3 regions of the Micromonospora haikouensis genome follow, and region 2 is predicted to be linked to each of the others. Evidence: riboswitches for the same ligand, from Rfam matches in the RefSeq annotation. Region 2 holds a riboswitch; each other region holds the start of a gene.
The links. A riboswitch is a leader RNA that binds a small molecule or an ion and turns the genes downstream of it on or off. The one in region 2 is predicted to bind cyclic di-AMP.
Positions count from the first base shown of each region.

Region 1 (9,797 bases), on a different contig from region 2:
CGCGGCGATGAGCAGCGGGTGGCTGAACGGGATGTCCTCGTACCAGCCGGGGTGGAAGCGCAGCTCCAACTCGTCGAGGAAGCCCCGCCGGACCACCTTGTTCCACGCGGTGTGCTGCACCCGCAGCAGCTCGGGCCGGTCGGCCAGCCGGACGCACCCGTCGACCCCGCGCAGCAGGTGGCTGCTCGCGTCGACCTCCAGCCGGCCGCCCTCGTGCACCCGCAGGTGGTCCACCAGCAGCACGTCCGGCTCGTCGCGGCGCAGCCGCGCCAGCACCACGGCCAGGGCGCCCGGGGGCAGCCAGTCGTCGCTGTCGACGAACCACACGTACCGGCCGGTCGCCTCCGCCAGCCCCGCGTTGCGGGCCAGCCCCAGCCCGACGTTGCGGGTCAGGGACACCACCCGCACCTGGGGCCGCCCGGCCGCGTACGAGCGCAGCATCTCCCCGCACCGGTCCGGGGAGGCGTCGTCGACGGCGACCAGCTCGACCTCGGCGGCCTCGGCGGCGGACAGGCCGCCGAGGATCGACTCCAGGCACTGGTACAGGTACGCCTCGACGCCGTGCACCGGGACGACGATGCTCAGCAGCGGGCTCCGCGTCGGCTCATTGACCACGCCCGACACCTTCGACCGCCCGGATGGACGGCCCCGGAACCTGACGTATCCGCCGGGGGTGGGCTCGCTGAACAGACCCCCTACGGAGGGTTAACGGTTGAGCATCCGCTTCACCCGGCCGCCGGCCGCCCGCACCCGGGCCCGCAGCCGGTGCGACTCGAACCCCGCGACGGTCTCCTTCAGCTCCTGGTTGCGGTCGTGCAGCCACTGGATGCGGGCGATCAGCTCGGCCGGGTCGGTGGCCGACTGCGCGCGTACCGCCGGGGGGAACGTCGTCTCGGCGACCTGCCGGTCGAACCGGGCGGCGCTGTCGCCGTCGGCGAAGGAGACCCCGAGGTCGTGCTTGGCCAGGAACGCCGTCATCGTCGCGTACCGGGCCTTGTGCCCGTTGTTGAGCGCGGTGTAGTCGGCCTCGTCGTAGAGCTCTATGGCGTCCACGTCCGGCGGGACGTCCTTCATCAGCCGGTGCGGGATGTCGAAGTACCGGGCCAGCTCCAGCGTCCGCGAGTCGTGCGCGAAGAGGTAGCCCGGCGTCCCCGCCACCAGCGCCGTGATGGTGCCGTGGATGCGGGTGCCGAAGTTGAAGTCGAACCGCGACAGGTAGTCCATCCACGTCCACGGGTCGACGAACATCCGCACCTTGTCCTCGGTGAACAGCGGGTGGGAGGTGTGGATCGGGATGGCCGCCTTCTTGCCCCGGTCCTCCGGGGCGTCGCCGAAGAGCAGGGTGCCCAGCGTCTTGAGGTCCTGCGGCAGGTAGCGCAGGTTCGGGTACCGCCGGTGGTGCGAGGCGATGACCTTCGCCATCGACTTCACGTACGGGGAGACGGTCAGCGCCACCCGGTCCTCGACGGTGAGCGTGGTCTTGCGCTTGTCGACCCGCAGGCTGTCGCCGTGCAGGAACATCGACGGGCAGCCGATCACGTCGACGGCGGAGAAGCCCAGGGTCCGCAGGTACCCCTCGGTGATCTCGCCCCGCACCCCGATGGTGTGCGACCGGTCCAGCACGGCCGAGACGAACGCCTTCACCGCGTCGTCGATCGGCCGCAGGTACTCCCGGTCGGCGTCGACGTTGGTCTGCGCGCCGACCCCGAACACCACCACCGGGATCTTCAGCCGCTCGATCAGCCGGGTCATGGCGACCAGGCGGTGGGCGTAGCTGCGCCGGAACGCGTTCGCCAACGGCACCACGAACACGTCGAACCGCTCGTTGATCTCGTCGGCCTCGCGCGGGTTGACCCGGAACTCCGAGGAGGTGACCTCCGCCGTCGACGTCCGCAGCAGCTTGTGCGCCGCGTGGCTGAACACGAGGTTGCCGGCGTTCTCGCCGATCCAGTTGCGCTCGAACGTCTCCTCCGGCGAGTAGACGTCGAACGGCCCCTTCTTGGCCCGCAGCAGGATCCGCTGGTGCATCCGTGTTGTCCCCTCGTCGTGGCCGAGACCGCGATATTAGGCCATCGTGCCCGTGCCGCCGCCAGGCGCGTCACGTGCCGGCCGACGGCGGGCGGCGCGCCCGGCCGCACCGGGTAGGGTGCCGGCGGGGCGGCACCGCGCGGCCCGCCGCCACCGGGGCGGCGGCGTCGGCCCGGGGCGTCCGCGAGGAGGAGAGCGGTGCTGGTGACCCCTGCGGCCGGTCGGGCCGCCGGCCTCCCCGGCGCCCCGACCGTCGTACGCCCCGACGCGCCGGCCCGTCCGGCCAGCCGGCTGCCCTCGCTGACCGGGCTGCGCTGGGTCGCCGCCCTGCTCGTCTTCGGCTACCACGTCGGCACCATGCGGATCGTCGGCCAGCCCGAGGCCAAGGCCGTCGTCGACTGGCTGTTCACGCTGGGCCTGTCCGGCGTCGAGTTCTTCTTCATCCTCAGCGGCTTCGTGCTGGTCTGGTCGGCCCGCGACGGGGACCGCCGACGCGACTTCCTGCGCCGCCGGCTCGCCAAGATCTACCCGAACCACCTGCTGATGTGGGCGGTGGTGCTGGTGACCGGGGTGTGGGTCTTCGCCGACCCGGTCAACGTCCGCGCCGCGGTGGAGAACCTGTTCCTGGTCCAGGCGTGGGACCCGACGCCCGGCTACTTCTACAGCGTCAACTCGGTGAGCTGGTCGCTCTCCTGCGAGCTGTTCTTCTACGTCTGCCTGCCGTTCGCGCTGCCGCTGGTGCGCCGGGCCCCGGTCGGGGCGCTGTGGGCGGTGGTGGCGGCCGTGCCGCTGCTGATCGTGGCGCTCTGGCCGGGGCAGCGCCTGGTGCCGCAGGAGAGCACCTGGTGGTTCACCCAGATCTTCCCGGTCGTGCGGTCCCTGGAGTTCTGGATGGGGGTGGCCGCCGCCGAGCTGCTGCGCCGGGGGCGCTGGCGCGGCCCGGGGCTCACCGCCGCCAGCGTCATGTTCGTCGTCACCTGGGTGGTCGCCGCCCAGTGGATCCGCGCCGAGCTGTGGGCGGCGCTGCTCGCGGCGGCGTACCTGCTGGTCATCGTGGCCGCCGCCGACGCGGACGTGCGCGGCGCGCGGACGCCGTGGCGGTCCCGGCCGATGGTCTGGCTCGGCGAGGTCTCCTTCGCCTTCTACCTGGTGCACGTCTTCGTCATGATCACCGTCCTGCGGCTGGCCGACCGGCTCGGCACGGGGCTGCCCGGCTGGTGGGGCCCGCTGGCGGCGGTCGGCTTCCTGCTGGTCAACCTCGGCCTGGCCGCGCTGTTGCACCGGTGGGTGGAGATGCCGCTGACCCGCCGGCTCGGGCCGCCGCGCCGACCCCGCGCCCCGGCCGCCGCCGCCTGACCCGCCGCCTGCCCCTGCCCCTGCTCCGCCGCCGACCCGGCCCCTGACCCCGCCGCCGGTGACGCGTGGCGGTGGTGCGTGGCCAGTGGTGCGTCGTCCGTGGTGCGCCACGCCGCGTTCAGCAGGTGACACGCTCGCCGGCGGTGCGTGGCGCGGCCGGTGGCGGTAGCGTGGACGGGTGCTTCCCGTCGCGCTGACCTGTCCCCTGTGGTGGGTCGCGCGCTGGACGGCGCGGATGCTGGCGACCCTCGCCGTCGTGGTCGCGTTCTCCCTCGGTGCCGCGTCGCTGCCGCCGGGCACGATGCTCCCCGCCAGCGTCGACCCCGGCCAGGCCGGCTCCAGCCCTGCCGTCGCCGCCTCCGTTGCGGGGTCCGTCGCCGTCGCGGAGGCCCGCACCGTCGCGGCATCCGCCGCCGGGTCCACCGTCACTGGCTCCATCGCCGCCGGCTCCACCGCCGCAGCGGGTGCCGCCGGCCCGTGGCCGCCCGCCGACGTGCCGCCGCCCGCCGAGGCCGGGCCCCCGCAGGTCGCCGCGCCGGCCCCGCAGCGGGTGCCGACCGGGCTCGTCCCCGCCGCCGTCGGCCCCCGCGCGCCGCCGGCCGCCTGAGCCACGCGGCGGGCCGCGCCCGCCACCACCGTCGCCGACGACCCTCACCCACCGCCGCCCCAGCCGCCGGGCCCGTACGCCGTAGGCGTCCCGCCCGGCGGCGGCCCGGATCCCTTTCCGCCTCCCCTGCCCGCGAGGTGCCGACCATGGACATCGTTCTCTACCAGTTCCTGACCGAGGTGCCGCTGGCCGCCGCCATCTGGTCCGTGCTGCTCGTGCTGGCGCTCACCGTGCTCGCCGTGCTGGTCGCCCGCCCCGAGCGGGACCGCCCGCCCGCCGTCGAGCCCCCGGTCCGGCCCGCCGCCCCGCCCGCCCCGGCCGCCGCAGACCTGCGCCGGTACGCCGAGGAGGTGGCGGTGGCCGCCGCCGGGGCGGCGCAGAACGCCCGCCGCCGACGGGCCGCCTGGACGGCCGCCCAGGACGCCGCCGAGCGGGCCTGGCAGGCGTACGACGAGGCGGAGACCGCCGCCCGACGCTTCCGCGACGCGGGCGCGCTGCCGACGCCGCACACCCCGCGTACCCCCGCCGAGTACGCGGCCCGGGAGCGCTGGCTGCACCACGCCGCCACGGCGGCCCACCTGCGGGGCGAGTTGTCCATCGGGCAGCTCTGCGACGTCTTCGCCCGCCGGGGCGGCTGGGACCCCCGGCTGCACCCGGTGGAGCAGGAGGTCGTCCTGGCCCGGGCCGTCCGGGACGGCAGGCTGGCCCGCTACCGTGCCGCCGCCGCACGCGAGCGGGCCGCGTGGGGCGACGCCGAACTGGCGGCCGAGGCCGCCCGGGCGCTGGCCGCCGAGGCGTACGCCGCCGCCGAGCGCGCCCGGCCCGCCCACGCGCCGGCGACCAGCGCCACGGCCTCCGGCAGGGTCCTCGGGATCACCGGCTGGCGCCCACCCCGCCCCGCCCCGGCACGGTAACCGCGGAAACCGCGGTGGTGGTGACCGCCGTGACCGCCGTGACCGCCGTGACCGTCGTGACCGTGGTCACTGCGGTGACCGCCGTGATCAAGAGGTTTGCGTCATCGTGGAGATCAACTCTGACGCTTTTCTCTTGATCACCGAGGCGGGGGCAGGGCGGGGGCAGGGCGGGGGCAGGGCGGGGGTGTGAGGCGGGTCATGGTGGGGTGGGATCGGGCAGGCGGGGCCATTCGGTTTGATCGGGGGCGGTAATCGCCGAGATTCGCGGCGCGTCGTCCCGTTGCGGGTCCGCTGGCGTCGGATGGGTCGGCAGTCCCATTGAGTCGCGTCAGTCTCCGAATGCCCCGTAAATGGGTCGGTCAGCGGACGTTTAAGCAGGTGGCGGGGGGTTGGCAGGACTTCCGTCGGCCAGTAGTGTCGGCCCGTCTGGTGCGGTACCCGATCGCAAGAGGCGACGCCGCGCCGACCCGCTCAATCGTGAAGATCACGAACCGGGGACCCATTGCACGTCCGGGGTGAATCCGCGGGCCACGGCCTGCGGTAGGGCGATCTTCCCGCCCGAATCCGTCAGCTAACCCGGTAGGCGGTATCGGAAGGAGTTCCATCCTCGTGCAGCACGACCCCACCCCCCGGGTTGTTCCTCCACCACGGAGCCCGGTGCCCGTGTCCGCCGCCGCCGAGCCGGCGCACTGACCGTCGCACCCCTGCGTACGCCCGCCTGAGCGGGCGCCCCAGAAAGCGGACCCCACCGGCCGCGGACACCGTCCGCCGCCGTGCGCCGACGCGCGCCCGGGTGCCTCCGCTTCCGCCCCGTCCCGTGGAGGAACACGTGAACGATCAGCTCAAGCGGCACCTGCGGCGACTCGCCACGGAACGCCCGTACCAGGTCGTCGCCGGCTCCGCCGCGGCGCTGCTGCTGGCCTCCGGCACCGGCGCGCTGCTCGCCGCCGTCGACGACGACGCCCCCGCCCCGCAGCGGACCACCAACGCCGCCGTGGCCGAGGTGGCACCCCGCCTCGACGGCGCGGCCAGCCGCGCCCAGGCCCGGATCGCCGCGCCGCTCGCTGCCCCGAGCAGCGCCGCGCCGTCGCCGAGCGCCACCTCGGCGGCCCCGAACCCCGACCTGACGGCCTCGGCGACGCCGAAGAAGACCACGGCGAAGCCCGCGGCCCCGAAGCCGCCGTCGTCCAAGGTCCTCGACTACGACTACGAGGCCCAGAGCACCTACTACTACTGCGGCCCGGCTGCGGTGCGCAACGCGCTCTCCGCCACCGGTGTCGACGGCACCCAGGACGACCTGGCCGCGCGCCTCGGCACCACGGAGATGGGCACCAACTCGGCCTACGACACCACCCGTGTGCTCAACGAGATGGTCAAGGGCGAGCCGTACCGGACCCGGCTGATCCCCGGCGGCGCCGCCACCCCGGCGGAGACGGAGCGGCTCCGGGCCGACGTGGTGAAGGCGGTCAGCGCCGGTCGCGGCGTCGTGGTCAACATCGCCGGCGACGCCACCGACGTCGACGGCGGCTGGCACTCGTTCCCCGGCGGCCACTACATCGCCGTCGTGGGCTACCGCGACTCCGGGCGCACCGTGCGGATCGCCGACTCGGCGGACCCGGCCGTCCCGGCGTACTGGATCAGCACCGCCGCGCTGGCCCACTGGGCGGCGACGCGGGGCTACTCGGCCTGACATCACCCTCCCCCCCCACCGGCCCCGGCTCTCCTCCGCAGAGAGCCGGGGCCGGTGCCGTCTCCGGGTAGGCGGGGGCGGCCTCGATCCTTGGACAGTTGCGGTTCAAGGCGAACAGCAACTGTCCAAGAATCGGAGGCGGGACGATCAGGCGGTGGGGGAGTGGGTCATCGCGTCGGCGGCGCGCGGGGCCGGCGGGTTCCAGCCCGGCTCCAGCTCCCGGCGGGCCGCCGAAAGGAACGCCTCGGCGTACGACTCGGCCGGGAAGTCGCCCAGGTAGTGGGCCCGGGTGCCCCAGCGGGCCGCCGCCTTCGGGTCGGTGTCCAGCAGCAGGCCGAGCACCTCGTCGAGGTTGCCCGCGTCGCTCCGCAGCACGTAACCCGAGCCGGCCAGCGGGAACCGCTCGACGAACCGGTCGCCGTCGCCGACCATGTCCGTCACCGCGTACGGCTTGCCGGAGTAGAGGTAGTCGGAGATGACGCCGGAGACGTCCGAGACGAGCGCGTCGGAGCGGTTGACGCAGTCGACCAGGGACAGCTCCCGGCTGGCCGCCGCGCCGAAGACGTGCTGCCGCCCGGTGCGGGCCCGGTCCGCCGCCAGCAGCTCCGTGAGCCGGGCGAGCTGCCGCGCCGACGCCGGGTTCTGCCCCGTGTACGGGTGGGCGCGCAGGATCACCGTCGCGCCCCGGGCCAGCAGGCCCCGCACGATCGTCTCGCCCACCGGCAGCGAGCAGTAGTTCGCGTCGGCGTGGTGCCCCGTCCAGGTCGGGGTGTAGAGCACCGTCGGGTTCGCCAGGCCGGTGGCCGGCGCGCGGCGTACCTCGATCGACTCGACCTGGGGGCGGCCGACCACGACGAACTTCTCCGCCGGGATGTCCACCCCGGCGCGGGCGTACCGGTCGATCGCCGCCCGCCCGGCCACGAAGTTGCGGTCGAACAGCGCCGTGACCGGGTTGGCGCTCGGTGCCTTGTCGCTGTCGCCGTGGTGGATCTGCACGTGGGTGAGCTGCGAGAACCGGATGCAGTGGCTGTTCTTCGCCCCGTGGTTGACGTAGAACGCCACCTTCAGGCTCGGCACCAGCGCCTCGTCCATCGCCTTCAGCGTCGGGCAGTAGACCACCGGGGCGCTGGTGGCCGCGGCGATCGGGGCGAGGAACTCCGGCTCCCGCACCATCACGAAGAACGGCCGGCCGATCCGCTCCAGGTACGGCAGCCACATGGTGACCTGGTATTCCGACCCGGGCGGGGCGGAGAAGTGCAGCAGGAACTCCGGCCGGTGCGCCCGCAGCGCTCGGGCCACCGCCGAGCCACCCGCCCCGGGCCGGAACCGTCGCTTCGCCAGGTCGGCCGCGACCGCCCCGGCCCCCGCGCCGACGGCGAGGGCCACCAGCAGGGCGACCCAGGCCGGCAGCACCAGGGCGGCGGCCAGCGCCACCACGGCGAGCAGCACCAGCAGGGCGTCGCCCAGCCGGGCCGCGATCAACGGGGTCCACGACCGCACGGGCAGGTTCGCCGCCCGGATCTCCAGGTCGCCGGCCTGCCGCAGCGGCCCCACCAGCAGCACCAGCCCCAGCAGCACCAGGGCCGTCGCCGCCAGCGCCGGGTCGAAGCCGGCGTCGAGCCGTCGCGCGTACCCGACGAGGATGCCGGCGGCGAGCAGCACCGCCTCGGCGGTGCTGTCGGCGGCCGGGCGGACCCGGCGCTCCCAGCCGGCGGCGGCGAGGGCCGCCACCGCGAGCGCCAGGCCCCAGCCCGTCGCCCCGGTCAGGGCGAGGGTGAGGAACGCCAGCACCGCCAGGCCGGTGGCCGCCACCCGGGCGGCCAGCTTCCTGACCAGGTCACCACGCATGTCGCTTCGCTTCCTTCGCCCGTCGCGGTGGCCGTCGACCCGTCAGCCGGCCGTGGCCGGGGCGGACGCCCGGCTGGCCTGGGCGGGCACGCCCGCGGCGGGCAGCTCGCCCGGCGCCCGGCGTACGTCGATGACCTGCCCGGTCAGCTCGGAGATCAGCACGTCCAGCGACGACTGGGCGACGGTCTCGGCGGCCAGCAGGGTGTGCTCCGGCTCCTCGCCGAACGCCTTGGTGCGCATCGGCGTGGCGGTGCGCTCCGGGTTGATGCAGTTGACCCGTACGCCGAACTCGGCCCACTCGTCGGACAGCGCCTGGGTGAGGTTGACCAGGGCGGCCTTGGTGGCCGAGTAGAGCGCGTAGCGGGCCCGGCCCCGGGTGTACGAGCTGGACGTGTAGAGCAGCAGCTGGCCCTTGGTCTGCTGCAGGTACGGCAGCGACTGCCGGGCGATGGTGACCGGGCCGACGAAGTTGACGTGCAGGACCCGGTCCATCGTCTCCTGGTCCATCTCGGCCAGCTCGCCCTTTTCCAGGATGCCGGCGGTGACGACCACGTGGTCGATCCGGCCGGTGGCCTCGAAGGCGGTCTTCAGCGCGGCCTCGACGTCCTCGGCGCGCTCGACGTGGGTGCCGGTGGTGGAGCGGCTGAACGGGAAGACCTGCGCGCCGTGGCGGCGGGCCAGCTCGGTCAGCTCGTGGCCGATGCCGTAGCTGCCCCCGAACACGACGATCGTGCGGCCGGTCAGCTCCTCGGTGTAGCCCCGGTCGGTCAGCCGGGGGGCCTGCGCGGCGGCGAGCTGGAACAGCTTGTCCGCCAGGTGCACGTCGACCGGGTGGGTGACCTTGATGTTCTCGTCCGAGCCGTCGATCACCTTGATCGGGGTGCCCGGCAGGTAGCGCAGCACGACGCCGCAGTCGTCGGTGGCGGCGAAGTCGGGGTCGCCGGCGGCGATCCGGTACGCCTCGCGGATCGTGCCGGACCGGAACGCCTGCGGGGTCTGCCCCCGGCGCAGCGTGGAGCGCACCGGGATGTCGGTGATGCAGTCGTTGTCGTCGACCTGGATGATCGTGTCGGCCGACGGGATCGCCACGTCGACCGCCGAGTACGTCCAGAGCGCGTTGACGCACTCCCGCACGATCCGGCCGCTGAGCAGCGGGCGCACCGCGTCGTGGAAGAGGATGTTGACGTCGCCCTCGCCGACCGCGTCCAGCGCGATGCGGGTGGTGGCGTTGCGCGTGTCACCGCCGGCGATGACCTTGCTGACCTTGCGGAAGCCGGCCTTGTCGACGATCTGCTGGGCGTCGGGGACGTGCCCGTCGGCCATCAGCACGATGATCTCGTCGATCTCGGGGGCC
Region 1 is NZ_JXSX01000001.1:2,818,292-2,828,088, forward strand. Features, by position in the region: gene TK50_RS11670 (glycosyltransferase family 2 protein) at 1-615, opposite strand, end outside; gene TK50_RS11675 (polysaccharide pyruvyl transferase family protein) at 706-2,028, opposite strand; gene TK50_RS11680 (acyltransferase family protein) at 2,227-3,384, shown strand; gene TK50_RS11685 (hypothetical protein) at 3,563-3,991, shown strand; gene TK50_RS11690 (hypothetical protein) at 4,138-4,905, shown strand; cyclic di-AMP (ydaO/yuaA leader) riboswitch at 5,364-5,506, shown strand; gene TK50_RS11695 (C39 family peptidase) at 5,723-6,595, shown strand; gene TK50_RS11700 (CDP-glycerol glycerophosphotransferase family protein) at 6,743-8,443, opposite strand; gene TK50_RS11705 (bifunctional cytidylyltransferase/SDR family oxidoreductase) at 8,486-9,797, opposite strand, start outside.
Region 1: it holds a riboswitch for cyclic di-AMP, as region 2 does, so the genes downstream of both, TK50_RS11695 (C39 family peptidase) here and TK50_RS22595 (coiled-coil domain-containing protein) in region 2, are expected to answer to the same signal.

Region 2 (9,797 bases):
GACGATCATGGAGTACGCGCACCGGCACCCCGGCCACTTCGCCGCCCGCACGGCGGGGCTGGTGTTCGTCTCGACCACCGCCGAGGGGCACACCCACACCGTGTACGGCCTCTCCCCCCGCATCGCCCGGCTGATCCGGCTGGCCGAGACCACGGGCGCGGGGGTGCTGGCCCGCTGCGGCGCGTGGCGTCCGCCCCGGGCGCTGCTGCGCGCCCTGCGGCCCAGCATCCGCTGGATGCTCTTCGGCGACCGCTGCGACCCGACCGACATCCGGCTGGTCACCTCGGCGGTGGCCCGGGCCACGCTGCGCTCGATCGGCGGGTTCCGGGCGTCGATCGGGGCCCAGCACCGGCTGGACACCCTCGCGGCGCTGGCCCACCTGCCGGCGGCGGCGCTGGTCGGCGACCGGGACCGGCTCACCCCGCCGCCGTGCGCCGAGTCGATCGCGGCGGCCCTGCCGGCGACGGAGCTGACGGTCTGCCCGGGCGCCGGGCACATGCTGATGATGGAGCGGCCCGAGCAGGTGAACGCGGCCCTGGCCGGGGTGCTGGGCCGGGTGCTGGCGGGCGCGCCGGAGGCGTCCGCGCCGCGCTGACCGGGGGCCCCGACGGGGCCTGACCGGGGCCGCGGCGGCGCCGACCGGGGGACCCGCGCCGGCCGCCCGGGACGTGGGGTGGATCGCGGCGGCGGCATGGCCCCGCGAAGCCGTCGGCTGCTGGCCGTACCCTCACCCGGTCACCCCGGCGCGCCGCCGCGCCCCTGGCGCGGCCGACGCCGCCGTCTGCGAGGAGCCCGTACGTTGACCGACCGCACGACCCTGGAGCAGGAGATCGCCGCCGAGCAGCGGCACCTCGACCGGGTGTACGCCCGCCTCGCCGAGCTGCGCCACTTTGCCGCGCAGGCCGAGAAGGACGGCTACCGCCTGGCCCGGGTGGGCAACTTCGGGGCGCTCGTCGAGCGGGACGCGATGGTCTTCCACGCCGCCCAGCGCCGGCACGTGCTCGACGCCGAGCACGAGGGGCTGGTCTTCGGCCGGCTGGACCTGCGCGAGGGGCAGGTGCTGCACGTGGGGCGGCTCGGGGTGCGCGGCGAGGACGCCGAGACCCTGGTCGTGGACTGGCGGGCCCCGGCCGCCGCCGCCTTCTACCAGGCGACGCCCGCCCAGCCGCTGGGCGTGGTGCGGCGGCGCACGATCTCCTCGTCGGCGGAGCGGGTGACCCGGATCGAGGACGACCTGCTGGATCCGGCGGCGGCACCGCCGGACATGGCGGTGGTGGGCGACGGCGGGCTGCTGGCGACCCTGTCCCGGGCCACGGGCCGGGGGATGCGGGACATCGTGGCCACCATCCAGCGCGAGCAGGACGAGGCGATCCGCTCCCCCGCCTCCGGGGTCACGATCGTCTCGGGCGGGCCGGGCACGGGCAAGACGGCGGTGGCCCTGCACCGGGCGGCGTACCTGCTCTATTCCGACCGCAGCCGCTACGCGGGCGGCGGCATCCTGGTGGTGGGCCCGTCGGCGGTGTTCGTGGAGTACATCGCCTCGGTGCTGCCGTCGCTGGGCGAGGAGACGGCGACGTTGCGCTCGCTGGGGTCGATGTTCCCGGGGATGGGCGCGACGCGCACCGACCCGCCGGAGGTGGCGGCGGTGAAGGGTTCCCTGCGGATGCGCCGGGTGCTGGAGCGGGCGGTGCGGGACGCGGTGCCGGGCGGGCCTGGCGAGTTGCGCCTGCTCTACCGGGGTGAGCTGCTGCGGCTCGACCGCCGAGAGCTCGACGGCATCCGGGACCGGGCGCTGGGCCGGGGTGCCCGCCGCAACGAGTCGCGCCGGGCGGGCTTCGACGGGGTGTTCGCGGCGCTGTGGGCGCAGGCCCGGCGGCTGGGCATCGGCCGGCTGCCGGAGCAGCGCGCGTTCGAGGACGAGATCGCCGAGCGGCCCGAGTTCCGCGAGTTCCTCAAGGCGTGGTGGCCGCGGCTGCACCCCCGGCACGTGCTGGGCTGGCTGGCCCGCCCCGACCGGCTGCGGCGGTACGCCGCCGGGGTGCTGTCCCGGGCGGAGGTCGGCCTGCTCGTCGAGGCGTACCGGGCGCTGGACGTCGAGGGGCTCACGATCGCCGACGTCGCCCTGCTCGACGAGCTGGACGCGCTGCTGGGCAAGCCGCTGCAGCCGAAGCGGGCGAGGCGCGACCCGTTCCAGCTCGCCGGGGGCGTACGCGAGCTGAGCACGCATGCCGACCGGCAGCGCGCGGCGCGGGAGGCGGCCCGGGAGCGGCCCGAGGACTACCGCGACTTCGCGCACGTGGTGGTCGACGAGGCGCAGGACGTGTCGCCGATGCAGTGGCGGATGATCGGCCGGCGTGGCCGGTTGGCGTCCTGGACGGTGGTGGGCGACCCGGCGCAGACCGCGTGGACGGGGGACCCGGAGGAGCTGACCCGGGCCCGGGACGCGGCGCTGGGCCGCCGCCGGCGGCACCAGTTCGAGCTGACCACCAACTACCGCAACTCGGCGGAGATCTTCGCGGTGGCGGAGGCGGAGATCCGCCGGCTCTACCCGGACCTGGCGCTGCCCCGCGCGGTGCGGTCCACCGGCGTGGCCCCGGTCGAGCTGACCGTGCCGGCGGCCGAACTGGCGGCGGCGACCGTCGCGGCGGTCGGCGACCTGCTCGGCGAGGTGGAGGGCACGGTCGGGGTGATCACGCCGGTGCCGCGCCGCGACGAGGTGGCGGGCTGGCTGGCGGGCCGGGCGGCGCCGCGCCTGCAGGTGGTGACCAGCCTCCAGGCCAAGGGCATGGAGTACGACGGGGTGGTGCTGGTCGCCCCGGGCGAGATCCGGGCCGACCCGGGGTCGGGCGTGCGGACGCTGTACGTGGCGCTGTCCCGGGCGACCCAGCGCCTCGTCACCGTCGAACCCACGGGCTGATCCGGCGCCCGGCCGTTCCCCGGCCGGACCGCTGTCGATCACTTGCACATATTGCGATGTGAGCATAGATTGGGCCGGGCGGGGATCACGGACGGAGGGTGTGGGCGTGGGCGCAGGTCATGACCACCACCACGGGGCGGCGAACGCGGCGGACCGCCACTCGGGTCGACTCTGGGCGGCGTTCGCGCTGCTCGCCGCGCTGATGATCGTCGAGGCGGTGACCGCGCTCGGCACCGGCTCGCTGGCGCTGCTCTCCGACGCCGGGCACATGTTCACCGACGTGCTCGGCATCGGCATGGCGCTCGCCGCGATCACCGCCACCCGCCGGGCCACCGCCGACCCGCAGCGCACGTTCGGGCTCTACCGGCTGGAGGTGCTCGCCGCGCTCGGCAACGCCCTGCTGCTCAGCGGCGTCGCCGTCTACGTCCTCGTCGAGGCCGTCCGCCGCTTCGGCGACCCGCCCGAGGTCACCACCGGCCCGATGCTCGTGGTGGCGGTGCTGGGCCTGCTCGCCAACGTCGCCGCGTTCGCCCTGCTGCGCAGCGGGGCGAAGGAGAGCATCAACCTGCGCGGGGCGTACCTGGAGGTGCTGGGCGACCTGCTCGGGTCGGTCGGCGTGATCGGCGCGGCGGCGCTGATCATGGCCACCGGCTGGTGGTGGGCGGACCCGGCGGTGGCCGTCGCGATCGGCGTGTTCATCCTGCCCCGCACCTGGCGGCTCGGGCGGGCCGCGGTGCGCATCCTGGTGCAGGCCGCGCCGGAGCACCTCCAGGTGACCGCCGTGCACGACCGGCTGGCCGCCGTGCCCGGCGTGGTCGAGGTGCACGACCTGCACGTCTGGACGCTGACCTCCGGCATGGAGGTCGCCTCGGCCCACCTGACCATGGCGCCCGGCGCGGAGGTCGGCGCGGTGCTGACCGCCGCCCGCACCGCCCTGCACGAGGACTTCCACATCGAGCACGCCACCCTGCAGGTCGAGCCGGGAGCCGCCCGCGACGGCTGCGGGCCGGCCGGCTGGTGAGACCGAGGCTCATCAATTTTCGCGACATTCGTGGCCGAATGACTGACTTGACAGGTTTCATCCGCGTACCCTCCGTCACGGAAGCAGCGCTGGTCCCACGCGCACCGGTAGGCTCGGCCCCGGCCATCGCCGGGCGGCGCCCTCCGGCGCCTGTGGTGGCCGCCGCCTAATCGCCTGCGGGCGAGCCGGGGAACCATGTTTGTGGGGTGCATCCGCTCCAGCGGTAGGGATCTTCCGTCCCGAACCCGTCAGCTAACCCGGTCGGCGGCTGACGGAAGGACACGCATATGCCAGTAGTGGCACCTGTAGGAAGGCTCGCCGCCCGGGTGGCGGCGGCGCTGGTGCTGACGCTCGCCGTCGGCCTCGGGGTCGCGCCGGTGACGCCGGCCGGGGCCGCGCCGCCCGTCGGCCTGCTCGCCGCACCCGGCGACGACGAGGAGGGCGGCACGCCCGCCCTGCGCGCCCAGCTCGAGGCGGCGAGCAAGGGCTACCTGGAGGCCAAGACCGCCCTCGACCGGTCGGTGAAGCGGCAGCAGCAGCTCGGCGGCCAGCTCAAGACGGTCGAGGCCGAGCTGGTCACCCGCGGCGCCAAGGTCGGCGAGATCGCCGGGGTGGCGTACAAGAAGGGCCGGCTCACCGCCGCCTCGGTGCTGCTCGACAGCAGCTCCCCCGAGGGGTTCCTGGACCGGGCCGCCGCGCTCGACACGATCGCCGCGAACGAGGACCGGGCGCTGCGCGAGCTGCTGACCACCCGGGACGAGGCGACGAAGACCCGGCAGGCCCTCGACGGCGAGATCCGCGAGCAGCGCAAGCAGGTCGCGCTGATGGGCAAGCGCAAGGAGCAGGCCGAGCGGGCCCTCACCGTGGCCAACAACAAGGCCAGCAGCAGCGGCGGCGGGTCCAGCCCAGGCGGCACCTCCAGCGCGAACGCCACCCCCGCGAAGCGCAACTCCGACGGCTCCTGGCCGGCGGAGTCGTGCAGCGTCAACGACCCCACCCCCGCCAACGGCTGCATCACCCCGCGCACCCTGCACGCGCTCAACCAGGCCAAGGCCGCCGGCTTCACCCGGTACGTCTCCTGCTACCGGCCCGGCGGCTCAGGCGAGCACCCGAAGGGCCGGGCCTGCGACTTCGCCGCGCAGAAGGGCGGCTTCGGCGGCGTGGCCAGCGGCGGGGACCGCACCTACGGCAACAACCTGGCCGCGTACTTCGTGCGCAACGCCGACCGGCTCGCCGTGCTGTACGTGATCTGGTTCAAGCAGATCTGGCTGCCCAGCAGCGGCTGGAAGGCGTACAGCGGCGGAAACGGGGACCCGTCCAGCGACCACACCAACCACGTGCACCTGTCGGTGATCTGACCCGCGACCGCCCCGGCGGCCCTCCCCCGACGGGACGGTCGCCGGGGCGCTACGCCGCCCGGCCGAGCACCTCGCCGAGCCGGCGGGCCAGCCCGAGGTGCGCCGAGCGGGCCTGCCGGAAGGCGTACGCGAACAGCGGCGTCGGTGCGACCAGGGTGATCTCCACATCGACGCGGACGAGGCCGTCCGGCTCGTCGCGCAGCCGCGTGTGGTTACGCACCGTCGTGGCCGGCCGCTGCCGGGCCACCGTGACGATCTCGTCGTCGGTCACCACCAGCACGTCCGCCTGGTACGTCACGCCGAAGCGCACCGGCCCGGCGGCGAGCTGGTCGGTGATCGCGTAGCTGGCCAGTGCGCCCGGTCGGGGCGACAGCCGGCGCACCCGCGTGATCAACGGATGCAGCTCGGTCTGCCGGGCGGGATCGCTGAGCAGCGCCACCGCCTCCGCCCGCGAGCAGCGGGCCTGGACCGAGTACTGGAAGCTGTCGCGCCGGGGCATCCGTCGATCGTCCCCCACCCGGGGGCGTGGGGGAAGGGTCGGAGGCCCCGGCACGTGGACCAGCGCCGGCAGCCGCGTCAGGCGCCCGGCAGCACCTCGGGGGTGGCCGTGCCCGCGAGGTAGGGCTCCGGGGCACCGAAGAGCCCGAGCAGGCCGGTCACCCAGAGCTGCCGGTGCACGAAGCGGCTCGGCTCGGTGACGACCAGCTTCACCCCGCTGACCTCGGCGGTCTGGAAGCCGGCCACCATCGCGCTGATGCCGACCGAGTCGATGAAGGTGACGAGACGCATGTTCAGCTCGATGCGGGCGGGCCGCCCCTTGGTGAGCACCTCGGCGATGGCTTCACGCACCTCGTACGCGGTGTCGACGTCGATCTCACCGCGCGGGGCGATCTCGATGACACCACCGGAAAGAACCGACTTCACGATCGACAGGCTCACGCGAGCACCTCCACTCGCCCGTTGACGGGCGCCTCATCAGTACGCGGGCCGCGACCGAGAGTATTCCTCCGATGGCCTCGGTCGCCACCCCTCGGGATGAGCAATTCGTGGATCAGGGCAAAACACGTTGCCCTTATCCGGACTTTTCAGATCCTGTTTGCCGGACGACCAGCCCGGGGGCCGGTGTCGCCGACCCAGGGTAGCGGTCCCCTCCGACCTTTGCGCGCACCCCGCACCCCGGGCGTGTGCCCACCCGGCCGCCACGGGCGGGACCCGCCACCGTTGCCCGCCCCGCCTAGCATCGGCGACGTCCACACCCGTAGCTCGGAAGGGACCACCCATGATCCGGAGACTGGCCGGCCTGGCCGGCGTCGGCGCGCTGCTCGCACTCATGCTGGCCTGCGGCTTCGGCGGCGCCGGGGACGACGATGACGATGACGACGACGACTTCGCCCGGGGCGCGGCGGTGGTGTCCGTACGCTGAGGGCACGGCCGGCGCGCGCCGGGGGGTTTGCGGCGGCGCCGGGTGGGGCACTGCCCCGGTGGGCGGACCGCGCCGGGGCAACGCCCGGGCGACCGCCCACCGGACCCACGCCGCAGTCCGAAGTGGCCGCAAGCTTCGGCACCCGAGGAGGTAGCACGATGTTCGGAACCAACCTGCTGGAGCGCCGCAGCAAGCCCGAGCGGATCGCGGACCAGGCGTGGCAGCACCTGGCCTCCGCCGTCGTCTCGGCCGGGGACAGCGTTCGCGACACCGCCCGCTCCGCCCGGCGCAGCGGCTCGGGCCTCGCCGACGAGGCGGGTGACCTGGTCGGCTCCGCGGCCGACGAGGCGCGCCGCCGGGCGGTGCTGGCCTTCGACGCGCTCGCCGGTCGCCGGCCCGCCCTGCCCTGGGCGCTGCTGATCGGGGCCGCCCTGGCCGGCGCGGCGATCGGCTGGGCCGCCGGTTCGGCGGCGCGGGCCGCCGGGCGGCGGGGCGAGCGCGACGTCGAGGAGATCGAGTTCGTCGACGTCGACCGACCCAACTCCCCGGTCGGCCTGGACGGCTGAGCCCTGGGCGGCTGGGCCCTGGAGGGCTGAGCATCCCCGGCCGGCCGTCGCCGGCCCTTCGAGACGCGAACCGGGCCGGCCTCCGTGCGGGGAGGCCGGCCCGGCGTTTCGGGACCGCGCGGGGCGGTCAGTGTGCGGTCAGTTGGCCGTGCAGGTCAGGATCGCCGGGGTCGAGTTGGCTCCGGTCCCGCTGGCCACGAAGCCGAAGGTGGTGCTGCCGCCGACGGGCAGCGTCCCGTTCCAGCCCGCGTCCCGCACCACGACCTGCGCGCCGGTCTGGGTGTAGGTGCCGCCCCAGAGCTGGGTGATCTGCTGGCCGCCGGGGAAGTTCCAGACCACGCTCCAGGAGCTCTTCGCCGAGCCGCTGTTGTTCTTCACGGTCACCTCGCCCTGGAAGCCGCCGGACCAGGAGGTGGTCACCTTGTACGTCGCCGAGCAGGCCCCGGCCGGCACGGGCGTACCCGTCGGGGTGGCCGGCGGCGTCGTGGCCGGGGGCGTGGTCGCCGGAGGCGTGGTGGCCGGCGGCGTCGTCGCGGGCGGCGTGGTCGCCGGCGGGGTGGTCGCCGGGGGCGTCGTGGCCGGCGGGGTCGTGGCGCCGCCGAGCCGGTCGGCGACGATGATGCCCCGCCCGTTGGTGCCCAGGTAGGCCCGCCCGTAGACGCGCGGGTCACCGGTCAGGGCCTCGCCCGCGTTGCCGTACTGGTGCTTGTCGTCGTTGATCCGGACCCAGGCCGCGCCGGTGTTGTCCGACCGGAACAGGCCGGCCTGCCCGTCGACGGTGCCGAAGACGAACAGCGCCGGGTACGTCTGCCCGGGGGCCGCCTTGCCGAAGCCCACGTTCACCGCCGACGACACGCCGGCCTGCTTGGCGAAGGTGGTCCCCGAGTCGGTCGAGCGCCACAGCCCGCCCTCGCCGGCCAGCCAGATCTCGCCCTCCTTGCCGGGCAGCGCCTTGAACTTGACGTTCCCGGTGCTCGGCAGCCCGGTGGCCGCCGACGCGGTGAAGCTCGCCCCGCCGTTGGTGCTGACGTAGAACTTGCCGCCGGAGAAGCCGTAGAACTTGTTCTTGTTGACCCGGTCGGACTCGACGACGGCGTTGGCCGGGATCCCGGTCGCCGCGGTCCACGAGTTGCCGAAGCCGACCGAGCGGACGACCTGCTGGCCGGCGTCGCCGGGCGACCAGACGAACTGGCTGCCGTCGGCGGACGCGGCGACGGTGCCGCCGTTGTTGATCCCGCCCGGCTCGCTGCCCTGGAACCAGTTGGCCCCGCCGTCGGTGGAGAACGCGACGTGGCTGTCGTTGGGGCGGTCGGCGTCGGTGAAGTTGCCGGCCCGCACCATCACGGCCGGATTGGTCTCGGCGTAGTCGATGCTGGTGGTGCTGGTGAAGACCGGCTGGCTGAAGATCTTCGCCGGCACCGCGTCGAGGTCGGTGTGCCGGAAGCCGCCGAGGTCGCCGAGCGCGCTGACCAGCGGGGCCCCGGTGGGCGGGCTGATCAGGTCGAGCACGGCGGTCTCCTCCAGGCCCTTGACCATCGGCTTGATGGTGAGCTGGCCGCCGGTGTCCCACTTGGTCAGGTCGGTGCTGCCGTAGATGGTCGCGCCGGTGCCGTACATGAAGCGGTTGGAGTCGTGCGGGTCGATCTCGACCGACTCGTTCATCCAGCCCAGCTTCGGCGTCTCCTCCGGCGGGGCCGGGTTCGTGCCGAAGGTCAGCCACGGCACCGAGGAGATGTCCATGGTGTACTTCTTGCTGCGGTCCGGGTAGCTGGTGAACTCCCAGATCCGGGACCAGGTCGCGCCCCCGTCGGTGCTGCGCCAGAAGATCGCGTCCGGCCACCAGGAGATCTGGGTGGCCACCATGAGGGTGTTCGGCTTCTGCCGGTCGATGGTCAGGCCGGAGTAGCCGAAGTACGCGTCGGAGCTCGACGACGGGATCGGGCTGATCTGCGTCCACGCGCCGGTGGCCCGGTTGAACTTCCACACGTCGCCCTTGGCACCGTCGTACGGGCCGCCGGTGTCGCTGGTGGCGATGTAGAGGTAGCCGCCCACCGGGTCCACGACGCCCTTGTGGGCGAGGTAGCCGGTCGGCTGGCCGGGGATCCGCTCCCAGGTGGTGCCGCCGTTGGTGCTGCGGTAGACCGGGTTGGCCTTGTCGGCCACGCCGACGTAGATCGTCTGGGTGGTGTTGCCGGCCGTGCCCGTGCTCTTGTCGAACGACACCCAGGTCAGGCCCTGGTTCTGGCTCTGGTAGCCGGTGGTGTCGTTCGGGTCGGCCTGGTAGTTGCCGACGTTGGGGAAGTTGGCGACCTTGGCCCAGGTCGCGCCGTAGTCGGTGCTGCGCCACAGGCCGTTGCCGCCCTCGGCGCCGTAGTAGATCGTGCTGTTCTTGTTCGGGTCGACGGCGAGGCGCTCACCCATGCCCCGGCCGGGCATGTTGCCGCCGTTCTTGAACGGCAGCTCGGTGACCTGCCAGGTCGCGCCCTTGTCCGACGAGCGCAGGATCGCGCCC
Region 2 is NZ_JXSX01000003.1:210,539-220,335, reverse strand. Features, by position in the region: gene TK50_RS22610 (alpha/beta fold hydrolase) at 1-595, shown strand, start outside; gene TK50_RS22605 (HelD family protein) at 800-2,917, shown strand; gene TK50_RS22600 (cation diffusion facilitator family transporter) at 3,024-3,938, shown strand; cyclic di-AMP (ydaO/yuaA leader) riboswitch at 4,092-4,221, shown strand; gene TK50_RS22595 (coiled-coil domain-containing protein) at 4,226-5,296, shown strand; gene TK50_RS22590 (SRPBCC family protein) at 5,346-5,795, opposite strand; gene TK50_RS22585 (STAS domain-containing protein) at 5,873-6,235, opposite strand; gene TK50_RS34205 (hypothetical protein) at 6,576-6,719, shown strand; gene TK50_RS22580 (hypothetical protein) at 6,878-7,285, shown strand; gene TK50_RS22575 (cellulose binding domain-containing protein) at 7,424-9,797, opposite strand, start outside.

Region 3 (9,797 bases), on a different contig from region 2:
GTGGCGGAAGTGGCCGCTGGGGTTGACCGTGTATTCGTTGCGCCGGCCGACCCGGGTCCGCCGCAGGTAGCCGCCGGCCTCCAGGTCGGCCACGATCGCCTGCGCCGCGCGCTCGGTCACGCCCACCTCGTCCGCGACGTCGCGCAGCCTGGCGGTCGGGTTGCGGGCGATGGCGAGCAGGACGTGGCCGTGGTTGGTGAGGAACGTCCAGTTCCGGGTGTTCCCGTTCCCGCCTGCTGTCGTCGCCATGTCGGACATGTTAGGGCTCGGCGACGACGCCCACGCCCCTGGGCCGACGCGGGCCGGAGCGCGGGCCTGCGCAACCCCTTCCCAAAGCAGGAAATGTGTATCACGTAACGCTTGACGTGCCTTTCGCTGCGTGTGACCGTGGGGGAACTGGTCGTGCGCGTGAATGACGAGGTGATGGGGCATGGAGCATTCCAGCATGTCGATGGCTCAGGCGGGCTCCGGGCAGCTAGACCCCCTCTCGTCCGTCGGGCGACCGGGCGAGCCGGGCGCTGCCTGCACCCCGGCCCGGGCCCTCGCCGAGCTGCACGCCGGCAACCACCGCTTCGTCAGCGGAACGCCGCGCCACCCCAACCAGGACGCCGACCACCGGGCGGCCGTCGCCGACGGGCAGCACCCGTTCGCGGTGATCGTCGGCTGCTCCGACTCCCGCCTCGCCGCCGAGATCATCTTCGACCGTGGCCTGGGGGACCTCTTCGTGGTCCGCACCGCCGGGCACACCGTCGGCCCCGAGGTGCTGGGCAGCGTCGAGTACGCCGTGACCGTGCTGGGCACCCCCCTGGTGGTGGTGCTCGGCCACGACTCCTGCGGGGCGGTGCAGGCGGCCAAGGCGGCGGCCGGCACCGGCAGCGAGCCCGCCGGCAACCTGCGGGCCGTGGTGGACGCCGTGGTGCCCAGCCTGCACCGGGCCGCCGAGCGGGGCGTCGAGGGCATCGACGAGATCATCGACATCCACATCGCGTGCACGGTCGAGGCGATGCTCGACCGGTCGCCCGTGCTGGCCGCCGAGGTCGACGCGGGCCGCTGCGCGGTCGTCGGGATGTCGTACCGGCTCAGTGCCGGCGGGGTGCGGACGGTGGCCGCCGTGCCGGCCGCCATGGCGGCGGACGCCACCCCGGCCCGCGCCGCCGCCTGACGCACCCCCGCCGCCCGGCGCTCACCCCGGCCCTGACGCGCACCGCCGCCCGAGACACGACGAGAGGGGCCGCCCCCACAGCGGGACGGCCCCTCTCGTCGTGCGCGGCGCGCCGCGTCAGAGCAGCGACATGTGCACGTGGTCCGTGTGGTTGGACGGCCCGCTGTAGGACTTCCAGCCGGTCGCCGGGAACCAGATCTGCCGGTTCCAGATGACGTAGTAGATGCCGAGCCGGTCGGCGTTGCGGATGAGGAACGCGGCGAGGTTGTTGCCGTACATCCGGGTGTCGTTGTTGTGCCAGGGGGAGAACCCGCTGTTCTGGAGCGACCAGTCGCAGGCCCGGCCCTTGGGGTGTTCCCACGGCCCGCCCGGCCGGTAGCAGCCCACGAACCGGTTGAAGCCGGCCCGCTTGGTCTCCTTGTAGGCGTGCAGGGTGCGGGGCGTGATGCAGCCGGAGGTGGTGGGGTCGTTCTCGCTGCACGACTCGGGCCGCCAGTCGCCGTCCGACGTCCGGCCCGGCCCGATCCTCGCGACCGGGGAGGTGGCGTTGACCAGGCCGCCGGTGAAGCCCTTGCCGCCGACCAGGGCGAGTGCCTTCTCGGCGTCGAACTTCTTCTTCGCCATGACCGACGCCTGCTTCTGCTGCTCGCGCACCTCGGCGTCGAGCGCGAGCTTGGCCTGCTCGGCGCGGTTCTTCGCCGCGCTGACCTCGGCCAGCTTGTTGGCGTTGACCATGTTCAGCTCGTCGAGGGCCGAGGCGCGCTTGACGAACGAGTCCGGTGTGTTGCTCTCCAGCAGCATCGCCATCGCGCCGACCCGGCCGGTCCGGTACGACTGCGCGGCCATCTCGCCGACCTGCGGCGCGAGCGCGTCCAGCTCCTCCTGGGCCTTGCGCACCTCGTCGGCGAGCTGGGCCTGGCGCTTCTTGGACTTCTCGAGCTTCGACTTCGCCTGGGCGTAGTCCCGGTTCGTCGCCTCGATGACGTCGGTGATGAGCTGGGGCTCGTCGTCCTCCTCGTGCCCCGAGGGTTGGGGGGCGGCGGCGGGCAGGGCGAGCGCCGGGGCGGCCGGCCCGGCGACGACCGCCAGGGCAGCGAGCACGGCCACCACGGGTGTCAACCAGCGGTGCAGGGGTGCCGTCACAATGTTCCCTTCCATCGACCGCCGACCGGGTTAGCTGACGGGTTCGGGGCGGAAGCGGCCCCTACCGCTCGCGCGGATTCACCCCGGGCACCTGGTTCCCCGGCTCGCCTTGCGGCGATTGGGCGGCGGCACCGCAGGCGCCGCTTCGCGCCTTCGGCGGTGACCGGCAGCGAGGTTACCCGAGAGCCCATGCGGGGAGCTACGTCCGGATGCCGACTAAAAGCGTCATTTCGTAATCGCCATCGGTAATCAGTGATGCGCTTCTCAGGGCGGATGCCGCCACCGGTCACGCTGTGAAGTGTCACCATGCGGTGTCCGTGCCTCCTTCTCGGTGCGGCCGTCCGGCCGGGGGGTGGGTGGGGGCGTGGTCGTCGGGGAACCCCTCGGCCGCCCGGCCGCCGCCGAGCGCCTCCAGCGCGAGATTGCGGTCCGCGGTCCGCCGCCCGCCCCCGGGGGTACGCGCCGCCGGCACGTCCCCGCCGTCCGCCGGGCCGGGCCGGGACGCGGCGGTGTGCCCCTCAGCGGTGTGCCCCTCAGCCGTGTGTCCCGCCGCCGTGCGCCCCGCTGCGGTGACCACGGCGGCCAGCCCGGTGGTGAGCGGCACGGCGGCGATCAGGCCCAGCGTGGCGACCGCGCTGCGGACGATCTCCTGGGCGAGGAACTCGCTGGTCAGGATCTCGGTCACGGGGCGGGAGTCGGCGGTGAGCAGGAGCAGCAGCGGCAGCGACGCGCCCGCGTACGCCAGCACGATCGTGTTGACCGTGGAGGCGATGTGCGCCCGGCCGACGCGGGTGGCCGCCCGGTAGAGCTGCAACCGGGACAGCCCCGGGTTGGCGTGCGCCAGCTCGGTGACCGTGGCCGCCTGGGTCACGGTGACGTCGTCGAGCACCCCGAGCGAACCGATGATGATGCCGGCCAGGAGCAGGCCGTGCAGGTCCACGTCGCCCCGGAACATCGACAGGGTGGTGGCGTCCTCGCTGCCGTACCCGGTGAGGTGGGTGGCCGCCGTGGCCAGGGTGCCCAGCAGGCCGGTGAGCACCAGGCTGCCCAGGGTGCCGAGGACGGCCACCGACGTCTGCGCGGTGACCCCGTGGGTGAGGTACAACACCACGAACATGATCAACGCGGAGCCGACGACGGCGATCGGCAGCGGCGACCCGCCCGCGCCGATGCCGGGCAGCACGAAGGTCAGCAGGATGGCGAAGGTGGCGGCGAGCCCGGCCAGGGCGGCCACCCCCCGCCAGCGGCCGAACGCGACGATCGCCAGCGCGAACACCACCGCCAGCCAGATCAGCGGGGCGCCGCGCTGGTGCTCGGCGATGTTGTAGGTGCTCGCCGCCGGGTCGGCCGGGTCGGTCAGCTTCACCAGCACGATCCGGTCGTCGACGGCTACGGTGGGCGCGCCGGGGCCGGTCGGGATCGGCGTCTCGACCTGCTGCCCGGCGTCGGGCCCCTGCTCCACCCGGACGGTCACCGTGCCGCACGGGCCGTCCGCGACGCCCGGCCCGCCGCCCTCCGGCGTCTCCGGCTGCGGCGGGCACTCCTCGGTGACCACCCGGGTCACCGTGCCGTGATAGCGGGGCACCGGCGAACCGCCGTCGACCTCGGGACCGCCGTCGCGGGGCCACAGGACGACCGCCGCGATCACGGTGAGCACGAAGAGGGGCACCACGGTCGCGACGAGGACCCGCCGCACCCCCGGTGGGGTGGGCGGAGCGGGTCGGTTGTGGTCGGCGCCCATCGACGATCTCCAAACGGTGTCAGCGCGGGATACGGCTCGGCGGCCCGGACGGTTCAGCGTCGCGGGCGATCGATCCGGGCCGGCTGCCCGGACGACCGCACCGGGCCGGCCGCCGGAGGACCTGCCCGTCCCGCGGGTCGCCCGAAGCCCCGCCCCACCGGCGGCCCGGTCTCCGCCCTGCGGACCGCCCGGAGCGGGATCCCACGTCCCATCGCCCGGAATCGTAGCCACCCTCACCTGCGAACGCAGGTCGGCCGACACCATGTCGGCGACATGGCGGTGTTCCGGCCGCCCTGATACCGCCATCTGGCCGACATCCTGCCGATTCGACGGCCGGCAGGGCATGTTGGAGACATGGCCCACGACGAGCACGCCGGACACGGCGGGCACGACAAGCACGCCGGGCACGACCCGGAGATGTTCCGCCGCCGGTTCTGGGTCTGCCTCGCGCTGACCCTGCCGATCGTCGTCACCAGCCACATGGTGATGGACTGGTTCGGCTACTCGCTGGAGTTTCCCGGCCGGGCCCTGGTCGGCCCGGTGCTCGGCTCGGCCGTCTTCTGGTGGGGCGGGTGGCCGTTCCTGGTCGGCGCGGTCCGGGAGCTGCGCGACCGGGCACCCGGGATGATGCTGCTCATCGCGATGGCGATCAGCGTGGCGTACGCCGCGTCGCTGGCCACCAGCGCCGGCGCGTTCGACCTGGACTTCTGGTGGGAGCTGGCGGCGCTGGTCACCATCATGCTGCTCGGGCACTGGCAGGAGATGAAGGCGATCGGCCAGGCCCGGGGCGCCCTCGCGGCGCTGGCCGCGCTGCTGCCCGACGACGCGGAGCGGGTCGGGCCCGACGGCGGCACCGAGCGGGTCCCCGTGGCCGCGCTGCACGTCGGCGACGTGCTGCTGGTCCGGCCCGGCGGTCGGGTGCCGGCCGACGGCCGGGTCGTCGACGGAGCCGCCGAGCTGGACGAATCCATGATCACGGGCGAGTCCCGCCCGGTCGCCCGGTCGGTCGGCGACCGGGTGGTGGCGGGCACGGTGGCCACGGACTCCGCGCTCCGGGTCGAGGTGCAGGCCACCGGCGAGGAGACCACCCTCGCCGGCATCCAGCGCATGGTCGCCGAGGCCCAGCGCTCCAGCGGCCGGGCCCAGGTGCTCGCGGACCGCTTCGCGGCCTGGCTGTTCTACGTCGCCACCGCCACCGCCGTGGTGACGGTCGTGGTCTGGTCCCTCCTCGGCGACACCGACGAGGCCGTCGTGCGGACCGTCACGGTGCTGGTCATCGCCTGCCCGCACGCGCTGGGGCTCGCGATCCCGCTGGTCATCGCGCTGTCTACGGCGGTGGCGGCGCGCTCCGGCATCCTGGTGAAGAACCGTCTCGCGCTGGAGCGGATGCGCACCGTCGACGCGGTGCTGTTCGACAAGACCGGCACCCTCACCCGGGGCGAGCACGCCGTGACCGGCGTCGCGGCCGTCGCGGGCACCGGCGAGGACGAGCTGCTGCGGCTGGCCGCCGGCGTCGAGGCGGACAGCGAGCACCCGCTGGCCCGCGCGATCGTCGCCGCCGCCGAACAGCGCGGCGGCCCCGCACCGGCCACCGGCTTCCGCGCCCTGCCGGGCCGTGGGGTGCGGGCCACGATCGACGGCACGGAGTACGCCGTGGGCGGGCCGGCCCTGCTGCGCGAGCTGGGCGTGGGCCTCCCCACCGAGCTGGAGCAGGCCGCCGCCGACTGGGCGGGGCGAGGGGCCGCCGTGCTGCACCTGGTCCGCCTTCCCGGCACGGTGCTCGGCGCGCTCGCCCTCGCCGACGAAGTACGCCCCGAGGCCCGCGAGGCGATCGCCGAGCTGCGTGCCCAGGGCATCCGGACCATCGCGATGATCACCGGGGACGCCCGGGCGGTGGCGGACGCGGTCGCCGCCGACCTCGGCTTCCGTGCCGGTGTGGACGAGGTCTTCGCGGAGGTGCTGCCGGCCGACAAGGACGGGAAGGTCACCGAGCTGCAACGACGTGGGCTGACGGTGGCGATGGTCGGCGACGGGGTCAACGACGCCCCGGCGCTGGCCCGCGCCGACGTGGGCATCGCCATCGGGGCCGGCACGGACGTGGCGATCGAGTCCGCCGGGGTGGTGCTCGCCTCGTCCGACCCGCGCGGGGTGGCGGCGGTGGCCCGGCTCTCCCGGGCGTCCTACCGCAAGATGGTGCAGAACCTGGCCTGGGCGGCCGGCTACAACGTGGTGGCCCTGCCGCTGGCCGCCGGGGTGCTGGCCTGGGCGGGGGTGGCGCTGAGCCCGGCGGTCGGGGCGATCCTGATGTCGGCGTCCACGATTGTGGTGGCGCTGAACGCCCAACTGCTCCGCCGGGTCCGCCTCACCCCCGGCTGATCGCGGTCGGGGCCGCGGCCCGGCTCGCGGTGCCGGGTCACATTCCGCGCCCGCGGTGCCGGGTCACATTCCGCGCCTGCGGTGCCGGGTCACATTCCGCGCCCGCATCCGCGAGGCGAGGTGAGTCGACCCCGGGCGAGGCTCTAGCGTGGTGGTGTGGGGACGACGGCGGTGACGGGCGGGCGGTGGGGTCGCCTCGCGCTGCTGCTCTGCACCCTGATCGGCCTCGCCGCCATGCACACCCTCGGCCACGGCGCACACTCCGGCGGCACCCACGCCGGCCACGACGGGGCAACACCGCGCGACGGCCACCCGGCCCCAGCGACGCTCGCCGACGGCGCGGCTGTCCCCGTGGCGCTCGCCGACGGCACGGGCGGTCCCGTGGCACTCGTCGGCGGCACGGGCGGTCCCGTGGCGCTTGCCGGCGGCATGGGCGGCTCCGTGGCGCCCGCTGTCCCCGTGGTGCTTGCCGGCGGCGCGGATGCGCTCTGGGCGTTCGCCGGTGGAATGGCCGTCCCCGTCGGCGGCATGGTCGCCGCCGTCACCCTGGGTGGCCGCGCCGGCTGTCCGGCTGGTGGGTGTGCGCCCGCCCGGCTGCTGCCGGACGGTGGTCGCGCCGACGGGCCGTCCGGTTGGAGCGTCTGCCTGGCGGTGCTCGGCGCGCTCGGGGTGGCCCTGCTCGTCGCCGTGCTCCTGCTGACCCGTGCCCGGGCACCCGGCCCGCCCGGCTGGCAGGCCGGTGGCGTGTCCGCCGGGCCGCGCGCCCCGCCATCCCGCCCGCTCGGCCTTCGGCTGGCCGAGGTCTCGGTGTCGCGTACGTAGGACGCCCCGGCGCGGTGCCCGGCTCTGCCGGTGACCCGTGTCTCCGTCCTGCCCTCGTACGTGACCGAGACCGAAGGATTCGCCATGACCACTCGTACGACCGCGCGCCGCGCCGCCCTTGCCGGCGTGGCCCTGACCGCCGTCCTCGGCCTGGCCGCCTGCGGCTCCGCCGACCACGGCTCGCCCAGCCACGACCAGCCGGCCGCCGGCACCACCGCTGCCGGTGCCAGCGCCGCCGGGACTCCGACGCGCGGGCCGGCCGCGTTCGGCGACGCCGACGTGATGTTCGCCCAGATGATGATCCCGCACCACCGGCAGGCCGTGGAGATGGCCGAGCTGGCCGAGACCCGCGCCGCGGACCCGGAGGTCAAGCGGCTCGCCGCCGCGATCAAGGCCGCCCAGGCACCGGAGATCGCCACCATGACCGGCTGGCTGACGGGGTGGGGCCGGCCGGTCCCGTCGCCTGCCCCGGGGCACGGGCACGGCATGCCGGAGATGGGCCACGAGATGCCGGGGATGATGTCCGAGGCGGACATGACGAAGCTGGCCGGCGCGCGCGGCGTCGGCTTCGACCGGCAGTTCCTGACCATGATGATCGCCCACCACGAGGGCGCGATCACCATGGCGAGGGAGGAGTTGGCCGCGGGGGCGAACCCCGAGGCCAAGGCGCTGGCCCAGCAGATCGCCACCAGCCAGCAGGGCGAGATCGACCAGATGAGGAAGATCGTCGGCCGGCTCTGACGGCCGGATCGGACGGCGGGGCCGCGCCACGCGTCATGCCGGCGAGGTGGGGGTGTCCGCAGCTCGGGATGCCCCCATGTCGCCGACATGAAGTCGATCAAGCGCCTGTCGGCGCGCGGGGCGAGCCGCGAGCGGCGCGGGGCGAGTCGCGAGCCGACAGGCGCGAGTCGCCCCGCGCGGGCGGCGTCAGTGGGCCGGGCGGGCGTCAGCCGCGTTTCATGAGGCGGCCGACGGCGGCCATCATCTCGGTGGCCATCTCGTCGGCCCGGCCCTCGACGGCGCCCTCGTGCAGGCAGTGCCGAGCGTGCCCGTCGAGCAGGCCGAGGGCGACCTTGTCCAGGGCCGCCTGGATCGCGGAGATCTGGGTGAGCACGTCGATGCAGTAGCGGTCCTCGTCGACCATCTTCTCGATGCCGCGGACCTGACCCTCCACGCGGCGGAGCCGCGCGAGCAACTGGTCCTTGCTGGCGGTGTACCCCCGGGTCGGGGCGGGCATGGGTCCGGTCATGCGACCGAGATTAGCATACCCCTCGGGGGTATGGTACGGTTCCCTGCGTCGGATACCCCCACCCGGTATTCCTGGCGTTCCTGAGACGGTGGTCCGCCTCGCGTTTACCCCCCGGGGGTAACGTGAGGTGCAGCGGAAGGAGAGAGCGATGGTCAGCACGACGTACGAGGTGCGGGGGATGAGCTGCGGGCACTGCGCCGGCTCGGTCGTCACCGAGGTCGGCGCGATCGACGGCGTCACCAACGTCAAGGTGGACCTGGAGGGCGGCCGGGTCACCGTCACCAGCGACAACCCGCTGGACACCGAAACCGTGCGCGCCGCCGTCGACGAGGCCGGATACACCCTCGTCGACGCGTGACGCCGCCCCTGCGGAGAAACCGAGGCACACGATGAACACGGCGACGAAGCTGAGCGGCTTCGCCCTCGGCCTGGCGGCGGTGTTCGGCGCGGCGTACGGGGTCGGCCAGGTGGTCGGCCCCGTCGCCCCGGCCGCCGACACCCGCCACGACGCCGACGACCCCGCCCACGGCACCACCCACGCCGACGCCGGGGACGCGCCGGCCGCCCACCTGCCCGGCGGGCTGCTCGTCTCCGACCGGGGCTACACCCTCGCCCCGCTGGCCGCACCGGCCGGCGAGTTCGCCTTCCGGATCACCGGCCCCGACGGGCGGCCGGTCACCCGCTACGAGGTCGCGCACGACAAGCGGATGCACCTGATCGTCGCCCGGCGGGACCTCTCCGGCTTCCGGCACGTCCACCCCGAGGCGGGGCCGGACGGCACCTGGCGGGTGGCGTCCCCGCTCGCCGGCCCCGGCGTCTGGCGGGCGTTCGCCGACTTCACCCCGGCCGGCGGGCCGGCGTTGACCCTCGGCGTCGACGTCACCGTCCCCGGCGCGCTCGACGCCCGGCCGCTGCCACCGCCCGCCGCCGCCACGACCGTCGACGGCTACACCGTCACCCTGGCCGGCACGGCCCAGCCCGGCCGGGCCAGCCGGCTCACCCTGACCGTCAGCCGGGACGGCACGCCGGTCACCGACCTCCAGCCCTACCTCGGCGCGTACGGGCACCTGGTGGCCCTGCGGCAGGGCGACCTGGCGTACCTGCACGTGCACCCGGAGGGCGCGCCAGGCGACGGGGCGACCCTGGCCGGGCCGGCGGTCACGTTCTCCGCCGAGTTCCCGTCGGCCGGGACCTACCGGCTCTACCTCGACTTCCGGCACGGCGACACGGTGCGCACCGCCGAGTTCACCGTCGTCGCCGGCACCCCCGCCGGAGCCGGTCCCGGCGCGTCGGGTGCACCGACG
Region 3 is NZ_JXSX01000001.1:995,873-1,005,669, forward strand. Features, by position in the region: gene TK50_RS04550 (helix-turn-helix transcriptional regulator) at 1-258, opposite strand, end outside; gene TK50_RS04555 (carbonic anhydrase) at 452-1,162, shown strand; gene TK50_RS04560 (coiled-coil domain-containing protein) at 1,280-2,305, opposite strand; cyclic di-AMP (ydaO/yuaA leader) riboswitch at 2,310-2,440, opposite strand; gene TK50_RS04565 (YibE/F family protein) at 2,607-4,046, opposite strand; gene TK50_RS04570 (heavy metal translocating P-type ATPase) at 4,401-6,422, shown strand; gene TK50_RS04575 (hypothetical protein) at 6,579-7,244, shown strand; gene TK50_RS04580 (DUF305 domain-containing protein) at 7,329-7,985, shown strand; gene TK50_RS04585 (metal-sensitive transcriptional regulator) at 8,191-8,493, opposite strand; gene TK50_RS04590 (heavy-metal-associated domain-containing protein) at 8,642-8,851, shown strand; gene TK50_RS04595 (hypothetical protein) at 8,883-9,797, shown strand, end outside.
Region 3: it holds a riboswitch for cyclic di-AMP, as region 2 does, so the genes downstream of both, TK50_RS04560 (coiled-coil domain-containing protein) here and TK50_RS22595 (coiled-coil domain-containing protein) in region 2, are expected to answer to the same signal.